Regions from separate parts of the Glutamicibacter sp. NPDC088483 genome, predicted to be linked through region 3. Evidence: riboswitches for the same ligand, from Rfam matches in the RefSeq annotation. Region 3 holds a riboswitch; each other region holds the start of a gene.
What was found. Region 3 has a riboswitch for S-adenosylmethionine ahead of ACIP6G_RS09765 (flavin reductase family protein). Riboswitches for the same ligand answer to the same signal wherever they lie in the genome.

Region 1 (3,248 bases), on a different contig from region 3:
CGGTGGCCGAACCCAGCTCCTGGTGCTCCTTCTCGAGTTCTTCGCCGCGACCCTCTGGGTTCAGCGAGAAGTCGGGGTTGCAATCGCAGGTGAACAGGCCCATGCGTTCGGCGGCCCGGTGCTCGGCATCTTCATCGCTCATGCCGCGGGCCTTATAGATTAGCAGCAGCTCGTTGGCGTCCAGATCAAGGTTCGGGGCCGCTGTCAGCGTGACCTGGGTTGGGCGTGAAGCTGTCAGCAGCTCGCGCTGGGAACGCACCGAAACGTATTCGCCAGCTGCCATGGACAGTGCACCGGCCAGCAAGCCGGCAATGCCGGAGAACAGCACGAAGGTCGCTGAAACACCGGTCGCACCGATGCCCATGATCAACGCGAGATTGGAAACCAGCCCGTCGTTGGCGCCGAAGACCGCAGCACGGAAGTTGCCCGAAAGGCGCGCACGGCCTGCTGTAGCAAGCGCGCGAACGACTTCTTCGTGGACCTGTTCGTCGGCCGCCATCTGCGCGGTGGCGTCCTTGTCATCGCGGTAGGGCGAACTGCTCTCGGAGCGCTGGGCCATGGCCAGGACGAAGACCGAACCGAAATGCAATGCCAGGAAACGCAGCATGGTGCGGCGCAGCGACGGGCGGACTTCCTTGACATGTTCGCCGAGCAGGACGCGCCAGTGGGATTCGTGGCGTGCTTCCGCCTCTGCCAGGCCCAGCAGGATTTGCCGTTCCTGCCCGGTTTTCTTTTCCGCGAGGGCCCGGTAGATGGAGCCTTCTGCGACTTCATCAGCGAGATACTTGCGCCATCGCTGGATCTGCGCTTTGGTAGGTTCGGTTGCTGAGTGCTGTGACATCGCGAAGATGACTCTCCTGGAACATGGAGTTTCCCAATGAAACCCGTGGATCGGATCAACTACCCAGTTTAGTCAGGGCTCCTGCACTTGGGAATTTGGCAAGACTAAAAGCAAATCGCTTGCCCGCAGGATCTCCGGCGACTGGCACCACCAGCAGCAATTCAGATGTGGCCGGGTCGAAGGTCGGCCGGCGGGCACAACGAGCAATGAGCTGTTCAAGCCTGAGCGGATCTGCAACGTAGCGGGTGCGCCAGCGGCCTTCGGCCTTGAACTGCACTTGGCCGGTCTGGCGGTCGATGACGGGCAGAATCGGATATGCCATGGGACGTCAACTCTCTTGCGCGCTCTTGCCCGTGCACCTGTTGATGCGCGGACCGCTTCCTCATCCGAACCACCCATGAACTTGGGGTTGGTGCGCGGCCAGTCGGAGCTTGGCGCCGCGTCTCGTGAAGCAACATTTCCGATGGTACCGCCGGTGGCAGGGCGCGGTGAAGTCCGAATGCGTAATATGACTGCGGCTCAGCTGCCCGGGGCAAAGGCATTGGCCAGTTGCTGCAGCTTCTCGCGTTGTTCGGCCCATTGCCCCGCGGTGTAGCCGGGCAGCAGATCCAGTTGCGCGGTCCAGCCAGCACGGCCATCGAGCTGCTCGCGGATAATATCCAGATGCCCTGCATGCCGGGAGGTCTCGGCGAGCGCATGGATGAGCAGGTGATCCAAGGTGGTTTTGCCAGCTGGCCCCCACCACGGTACCTCTACGGGACAGTCCAGGGGCAGGTCGCTGATGGCTTCATCGGCGAAGGCGATGGCTTTCCGATACAGGCCGATCAGCTGTTGCGCATCCATATCTGCTGGCGGGAGGAAATCCGCGTCGGGATCATGCGGCGCAATGAATTCGCGAACGTAGGGGTCATCGGCCCTGCGCTTGAGGCAGGTGCCGAAATATTCGTATTCATTGATCGCCAAATGGTGCAGTACTCCCAGGATATGGGTGCCTGTGGGGGTGAGCGGAGTGCGTGCCAGGTGTTCGGCGAGGCCTTCTGCCTTGTAGATCGCATTCTCGCGCGCGTCGTTCAGGTACCCGCAGAGCTTGTCCTTGGTGCTGTCCATGGACAGAGTCTAGTGAGCGCTGCAGCCTCGCGGTAGAGGGCGCGGTGTGTTTACCATTGGTAAACTTGCCCCGCAGGCCTTGAAGCCAAAGTGGTTGCGGTTGTTGCTGCAGAAAACGTCGAGGAGCCAAACGATGAAAACCTTGCCAGTTGAACCAACCGGTGCTGCGATCAATATCGGTGCGAGGCTGCGCGGGGTGCGGCAGACCCAGCGTATGACCATTGACCAGGTCGCCGAGCTATCCGGACTGACCAAGGGTTTCCTCTCGCGTGTGGAGCGCGACCTGACCAGCCCTTCGGTTTCCACTCTTTTGCGGTTGTGCGAAGTGCTGGGCATGGAGGTCGGTACCCTCTTCGAGGTTCCTGAAACGAAACTGGTCCGACTGGAGCAGGCGCCCCGTGTTTCCCTGGGCGGTGACGGCATCACGGAGCAGCTGGTCACGCCGCGCAGCGAGAAGCGGGTGCAGATGATTCGCGCCGAGATTGCGCCCAAGGGCACCGGTGAAGCGGAACTGTATTCGGTGGATTGCGAGCTGGAAGTGCTGCACGTGATCGCTGGAAAATTCATCCTGGTATTGCCTGATCAGCGCGTAGAACTCGAAGCAGGCGATACGATCACCTTCCCCGGGCGTGAACCGCATAGCTGGGAAAACGATTCTGATGAGGTCGCTGTGGTTACCTGGACGCTGATCCTCTCATGACGCCAAGCCACGGCACTTGCTGCCATGGCACGGCATGCGCAGTGCGGCTGCGCGTTCGTCTGCGGGGAGATGAACCGCGTATTCTAGGAACGATGCGTTGTTCCGGGCGCTCGGGACAATCAGTGATGGGAGAGGCGTGAGGACAGGCGAACCAACCGCTGCGCAAGATCAACTGCGCAGTATCAGCTGGTGGGCTTCGATACTTTTCGGCGTTCTTATTGGCACCACCTTGACCTGGATCCGCACCCAACGCAATTTCTTCTTCATTGGCGCCGCGATTCTGGCCGTCGTCATTGTCACCATTGGCGTGCGGACGATTCGCCGACGGGCACGCTTCCCGGTGATGGCGCAGGCACGCACCTCGTGGGCGTATGTGCTGTGGACCGGTGTCCTGCTGGTCCTGGCCGGACCGATCCAGCTGGTGTACGTAGCTGATGACCTTTCCGAACTGACGATCAAATCGCTGGTCATGTCCGCAGGCTTCTGCCTGGGCATTCACGAGGTCGACCGCGCGCTGGTGAAAGCCAGCAAGAAGCGCTCCGGCGAGGCCTAGCCTCCTGATTTGGGCAAAATAGCCTGAAATGTAGTCAAAACATCCAA
Region 2 (3,248 bases), on a different contig from region 3:
TTGACCGGTGCCTGCGCGCCGGAGCCCAGCGGGGTCACGTTGGTGCCCTTGTACACGTCGTAGGTGCCCAGCACGTCGGCGAGGAACAGCCCGTCGAACTTCCCCTTTTCCAGCACCTTGGCCAGGTGGGTCCAGTAGCCCAGGGTGTTGTAGGTCGAGGCCTTGTCCTGCGGATGGCGCCACAGGCCCGGCGACTGGTGCACCACGCAGTTCATGTCGAATGCGTTGAATAAGATCTCGCGCTTGTTCTCGCTCATGGCTTTGCCCCCATAGGTCGGTAATCGTGGAAAGTTGCTGGTTTGCGTCGCAGGCCCTCAAGCCCGCTGGGTTGAATCTTCGCCGGTGACGGACAGCCGCTGCGGCTGGACACCGTTGATCTCGTAGTCCCCGACGATGCGCGCCTTGTAGATCGCCGGGTTATGCGTGGCGATGGTGCGCGCATTGCGCCAGTGCCGGTCCAGGTTGCAGCCGCTTCTGGTGGACGAGGCTCCCAGTCCGTCGAAGAGCTTGCTGGTCACGCCGATGGCCAGTGGCTGCACCACGGTTTGCGCGCGGTTGGCGGCCAGCTCGCATACTGCGTAGCGTTCTTCGTCGTTCAGTCCCGGGTCGCCCAAGGCGGCTTCAACTTCGAGTACCGCGCCGATCACCACGGAGTCGGCAGCGAAGGACTCCGCGGAAACTTCGCCCACCAGCTGGAGGACCTGGGGTTCCTGGTATACCGGCACCCCGGTTCCGGTGGTGAAGATGCGGGTGCGCGCCTGCACCGCGCTACGCAGGTCGTTCAGCGCGGCGCGGGCGATGCCGGCCTGCACGGCCATGAGCACCAGCTGGAAGATCGCCGCTTCGGAGTCATTGGTCTGCTGCGGCATGAAGCAATCCACCGGGACCTGGTGGAATTCGGTGGTGCCGGTTCCGGTGAGCCCCTGGCCGAATCCATCCCAGTCGTCGAGGATCTTGACGCCGCTGCGCTGGGTGGAGACCACGGCGATCTGGCGGCCGGCGAGCTCCGGGTGGGCCACGGCAACGGTGGTCCAGTCGGCAAAAATGGTGCCGGTGCAGTAGTACTTTTCACCGTCGATCACCCAGCGCCCGTCCACGGTGCTGGCCTTGGTGTTCAAGGTGCCCAGGGCGTTGCCACCGCGTTCGGTGTAGGCGTTGCCGATAATCTGCCCGGCAGCGATGCGAGCGACCCACTTCTTGCGCAGCTCTTCGTCCTCCAGCGCCAAGACGTTCTCGACGAATGCGACATGTGCACGCCACAGCTGGCCTACGTGGGAGTCCGCCTCGGACAGCTCGATGAGCAAGCGGAAGACATCCACCAGCCGTGCGCCGTAGCCCCCATCGGCAACGGAAAGGCGCAACGCACCGAACCGCTCGCGATTCAGCAGGCCTACCTGCTCGAAAGGAAGCACGCGGTTCAAGTCGCGGTCCTTGGCGGTTGCGGCGATCTGCGCAAAAACGGGACGGAAGATTTCGGCCAGCCGGTCGTATTGCTCATCCGCACTTGGTCCGGGGGTGATTTTCAGCAATTGCCTAGTCGGCAACTGTTCTTCAAACTTGTCCAGGCCCATTGCGGTGGCCTGCGAAGGGTCACTGAGCTGGTTGAAGTCCAGTCCGAGGGCATTGTGCGATTCACCAATAGGCATCAGGGTTCTCAATTCTTTCCATCGGTCCTGGCGGTAGCACCGTCCCGCTATTGGGGTGGTTGCTGCGGCGTCGTGGAGCCAGATCTCTCAGCCGCTCTGGATGGGTCGTAATTCATTTGTAACGGTAATAAACCGGTGATTCCAACCCGCGAAGTCACATTTCGTCCCAGTGCCGGCAGTGCCCATCTTCAAATTTCACAGCCTAATCCGTGTCCTGCCGAAGATGAGTTGCAAAGTTTTGCTTAATGTCAAGCAAACCGGCCTGCAATAAAATAAATAACGAAATTTCTGGGCAATGTGACGTAGTTGTCGAAGATTTTTTCATATTACGCGAGATTTGCGTTCAAATCGTTCGACTCGTTGTAATGGACACGTAACCATCCCGAGCGGCCGAGAGATCTGGCTCGTTGACGCCGCAGCAACCACCTTTGGAGTTTTGCTCTGCAGGCCGGTGCTACCGCCAGGACCGATGGAGATGAACATGACTCTTTCCTTTGCAGCGCCCGAGGCAGCTCCCGTTGTCTCAGCTTCAAGCGCCCTGGACGTGCAGTTCAGCAACGTGTCGCGGACCTTCACCACCAAAATGGAAAGCCGCACCGTCCTGGCCGATATCAACCTGCAAATTCCAGCAGGTCAAGTCCTGGCCATTCTTGGAGCCAGCGGTTGCGGAAAATCCACGCTGCTGCGTTCAGTATCGGGCTTGGACCACCCCACCACCGGCACCATTCGCACCGGCACCCGCGAGGTCACCGGCATCAACGAGTTATGCGCCGTTGCCTTCCAGGAGCCCCGGCTGCTGCCATGGCGCTCGGTTCGCCAGAACATTGCACTAGGCCTGGCACCGGAAACCGATAAGCGCGCCGGCAACTCGCTGATCGATGAGTTGATCGAGCTGACCGGTCTGAGCCATGCAGCCAGCTTGCGCCCACGAGAGATCTCCGGAGGCATGGCGCAGCGGGTTTCGCTGGCTCGCGCGCTGGCTCGGCGCCCGGGTGTATTGCTTCTTGATGAACCCTTCGGAGCCCTCGATGCGCTGACACGCTTGAAGATGCAGGATCTGCTGCTCTCGATTCACGCATCGTTCCCCACCACCGTTCTCATGGTGACCCATGATGTGGACGAGGCGTTGACTTTGGCTGACCGCGTGATTGTTCTGGGGCGAGGCGCTGGGCATAGTGCAGCGGGCGTCATCGAAGATCTGTCCATCTCAGCTGGGCATCCACGCCGGCATACCGATGAAAAGTTCGTTGCAGATCGTCTGCACCTATTGCGCCTGCTCGGCGTCGACCCAACCAACCATTAGTCCCGGGCACGCCGTGGGGCCCGAACCATTCGGCGGCCTCTCTGCCTTTCACCTACACCGCTTGCACGCACAATTCTAGGATTCTCCATGCTTTTGAACCGTCTCACCCGCCGCACGGCATTGTCCGCCGCCGCCTTGCTCGTTGGCGCAATTGCCCTGACCGGCTGTGCTGGCGAAAACGCTACAGCCTCCTCGGATGGTCAGACCCTGTCCATCGACTTTGCCACATACAACCCGCTGAGCCTGGTGCTCAAGGAAAAGGGATGGTTGGAAGCAGCCGCCAAGGAGCAGGGCGTAAA
Region 3 (3,248 bases):
CCGCTTCATCGCGATAGTAGCCGATCATGACGTTATTGCCGCGCAGCACGATTTCGCCCATGGTCTGTCCATCCGCCGGGACATCGTTCATGTTCTCGTCAACAATGCGTGCGGACTCGGCGGTAATCATGCCAACGCCTTGGCGGGCGAGCTTCGCGGCCCGGTCCGGGCCATCGAGGGCATCCCACTCATCCTGGTACTCGCACACCGTGTACGGTCCGTATACCTCGGTGAGGCCATATACATGGACTACCTCGATGCCCAGCTTCTGCAGCTTGGAGATGATTGCCGGGGACGGGGGAGCTCCTGCGGTGGTGATGCGCAGTGGCGCATCGAGCTGGTGGGCGCGGGTGGAGTCGGCGATGATGGAGCAGACGGTCGGAGCGCCGCACAAGTGGGTGGTTCCAAGATTCTCGATGGCATCCCAAACGGAATCTTCGCGCACGCCGCGCAGGCACAGGTGGGTTCCTCCCGCCGCGGTGACGGCCCATGGAGTGCACCAGCCGTTGCAGTGGAACATCGGCAGGGTCCACAAGTAGCGGGTCTTGGCGGTGAAGCCCTGGTGGTGCGCTTCGCCCAACGAGTTCAGGTAGCTGCCGCGGTGCGAGTAGAGCACACCCTTCGGCTTGCCGGTGGTGCCCGACGTGTAATTGAGAGTGATCGGAGCCCGCTCATCGGCGATGGCGTAGGGAAGTCTTTCATCCGAGGCTTGTGCGATTAGCTCGTCCAAGGTGGCGTCCACGGGCACGTCCGGACGTTCTCCGGCGTACTGGTCATCGGTGATCTCGATGAGCGCCTCCAGCGTTGGGTTCTCGCGGCGCAGGGTCTTCGTGTTCTCCAACAGCTCTGTGTCGGCAAGCATCAGCTTGGCAGCAGAATGATCAATGATGTATTGCAGCTCGTGGGCCGAAAGTCGGGTGTTCAGGGCAACGAGGACTGCGCCTGACAGCGGTACGGCGTAATGCGCCATGAGCATTTCGGGAGTATTCGGTGCCAGCACGGCCACGCGGTCGCCCGGCTCAATGCGAGCCTTCAGCGCCTGGGCAAAGCGGTGCACCCGTGCTTCGAAATCTTCATAGGAGAAGCTGCGAGTTCCATGGATGACGGCGGTCTTCTTCGGATAGGCCTCGGCTGTGCGTTCCAAGAAACGCAGTGGGGTCAATTCTGAATGGTTTGCCTGAATCTCTACCATGGTGTGGCTATTCCTCAATCGTCATCGATGGTTACGGAGAACAATAAGCAGGAGTGTGACTCAATGCACTCCATGACCAATAGTGGCATGAACCTCAGCGTCATGCCGGGAAACCAAGTTTCATTACGGTGGGCGGTAGGGAATTCGCGCCAGGGCACCGAGCCCAGGGGAGGCGTTAGTGTTCTGCCGAATCAAGAGCGGCGGAAGCCTGCTGCGATCATGGGGCCGAGGCGTTCAAGAAGCGCGGCGTATGGCGAATAAAAGACTGCCCAAGGACTTCTGGCGGGGCCTTGGATCGAATATTGCGTCGAATATTGCGATTTGCGAAGTGAAATGTTTGACGGCTGTTCGTCATGAGCCATATCGTTTTAAACAGAATCAAGAGCATCAGCTATAAGCCCTGGCTTGCTGATCGGCAACCCTCTCAACGGTAGTGGGGTGCTCCAGGTGAGGATTCGGTTCCACACAAAATGTGCTGGAACAAGTACCGCACACGGCGCGGAACTTCAGCCCAAGCGGCTTCGAGTAACGAGAAGCCAATGCTTGCAGGCTACTGCGCGGTGGGCAAGACCCAAAGGAATCGAGCCATGTCATTGAATCTTGAACTTGACCCGTTGACCCTGCGCAAGGTTTTCGCTCAGCATCCATCAGGGGTAGCCGCCCTCTGTGCAGAACTGGATGGCGTGAAGACCGGAATTGTCGCTTCATCGTTTACCGTGGGAGTTTCCCTCGAACCTGCACTGGTGATGTTCGCCGTGCAGAAGTGCTCGAACACTTGGCCAAAGCTGCGCGAAGCTGGCCGCATTGGCGTCTCAGTGCTGAGCGAACGCAATGATGGTGTCTGCGCTCAGATTGCGTCGAAAAATGGCGACCGGTTCCGCGGAATCGATACCTATTCCTCGGATCAGGGCGCGCTCTTCGTCAACGACTCCACGTTGTGGCTGGAGACTTCGATCTACAACGAGGTCGAAGCGGGGGATCACTGGGTAGTCCTGATGGAAGTCCACGGGCACCGCACCTCCGAGCACTCGCCACAGATCTTCCATGATTCGCGGTTCCATTCGCTGCCGATTCCTGAGCTCGTATAAGCGCTTCGCATCTTCCAAAGCTCCGGCGAGATCAAATCATCGATCTGGCCGGAGCTTTTTGAATTCCGGTTAGGCGGGTTGAGCCGTTCCCCGCAGCCCTCGACACCGGCAATGCCCGTTCTCTCTCGCCACCCTGAAGACGTGGCAAGATGGCTGGCAATCTCATGGCCTGCCATCTTGGGTCAGCTGCCCCAGGCATTTGGCGATAACCTCGTCATCAAAGTATCTGTCGCGAGAAACCTTGAACTCGCCATATCCGCCACCCGCCTGGGCTGTCGAACAGAACCGCGCAGGTAGCTCATGGATCCTCGCTGCACGCTGGACCAGAGTGGCAGCGAATTGCCGGCAACCCTCGGATGGGGTTTCCGAGCCATGCAAAGGCCGCGCATCACAAATGAAACCGGCGCTTTATGGCGTCTTCACTGGCGCGCGTTGCGGACGCGAAGTGGCGAGAGTGCGCCGGCAGCCCAGTCGCTGATCCAGGTTCGCCCGCAGAGTCGTTGCACACATTAAGTTATCCACCGCCCCCGAACGCAGAAACCCTAGCCGATTGTGGACTACTGGAAGATCCGGCCTTGCTGGCGAATTTAATCCACGGTGACTTAGGGTTTTGTAAATTGACCAGTATCCACAAGGTTATCCACAAAACTGTGGACAAGACGTGGGCAAATGTGTACAAAGGGTGAAAAACCCCGGGAACTGGGCGATTAAGGGTGTTGATAACCTTGGGTCGGTTGGCGTGAGCTTCAATGAATTAAGTTTCTGTCCACAGGTGTGCGAATACAAACAACCAAGTCAACAGATATTAATGATACGTAGAGTGGGGTAATCCACAGAGTTCTCCCCAGACTGTGAACAGGGAACTCCACAGGTAGAGGAGTGTTATCCACATATTCTGTGGATAATGAGGTTTACGCCTGTTAATAACAGCCCTAGTGTTGGGTTCGGGAGAGAAATATCCACAGGCG

Region 1: it holds a riboswitch for S-adenosylmethionine, as region 3 does, so the genes downstream of both, ACIP6G_RS17145 (hypothetical protein) here and ACIP6G_RS09765 (flavin reductase family protein) in region 3, are expected to answer to the same signal.
Region 2: it holds a riboswitch for S-adenosylmethionine, as region 3 does, so the genes downstream of both, ACIP6G_RS15220 (acyl-CoA dehydrogenase) here and ACIP6G_RS09765 (flavin reductase family protein) in region 3, are expected to answer to the same signal.

What each region holds. Positions count from the first base shown of each region.
Region 1 covers NZ_JBIVMP010000008.1:169,035-172,282, reverse strand. Annotated here, with positions in the region: gene ACIP6G_RS17150 (VIT1/CCC1 transporter family protein) at 1-841, opposite strand, end outside; gene ACIP6G_RS17145 (hypothetical protein) at 897-1,163, opposite strand; SAM riboswitch class IV at 1,180-1,293, opposite strand; gene ACIP6G_RS17140 (DinB family protein) at 1,361-1,948, opposite strand; gene ACIP6G_RS17135 (helix-turn-helix domain-containing protein) at 2,082-2,648, shown strand; gene ACIP6G_RS17130 (hypothetical protein) at 2,785-3,201, shown strand.
Region 2 covers NZ_JBIVMP010000007.1:97,461-100,708, reverse strand. Annotated here, with positions in the region: gene ACIP6G_RS15225 (LLM class flavin-dependent oxidoreductase) at 1-257, opposite strand, end outside; gene ACIP6G_RS15220 (acyl-CoA dehydrogenase) at 315-1,646, opposite strand; SAM riboswitch class I at 1,662-1,753, opposite strand; SAM riboswitch class I at 2,021-2,122, shown strand; gene ACIP6G_RS15215 (ABC transporter ATP-binding protein) at 2,128-2,949, shown strand; gene ACIP6G_RS15210 (aliphatic sulfonate ABC transporter substrate-binding protein) at 3,037-3,248, shown strand, end outside.
Region 3 covers NZ_JBIVMP010000004.1:132,933-136,180, forward strand. Annotated here, with positions in the region: gene ACIP6G_RS09760 (long-chain-fatty-acid--CoA ligase) at 1-1,192, opposite strand, end outside; SAM riboswitch class IV at 1,569-1,685, shown strand; gene ACIP6G_RS09765 (flavin reductase family protein) at 1,780-2,280, shown strand.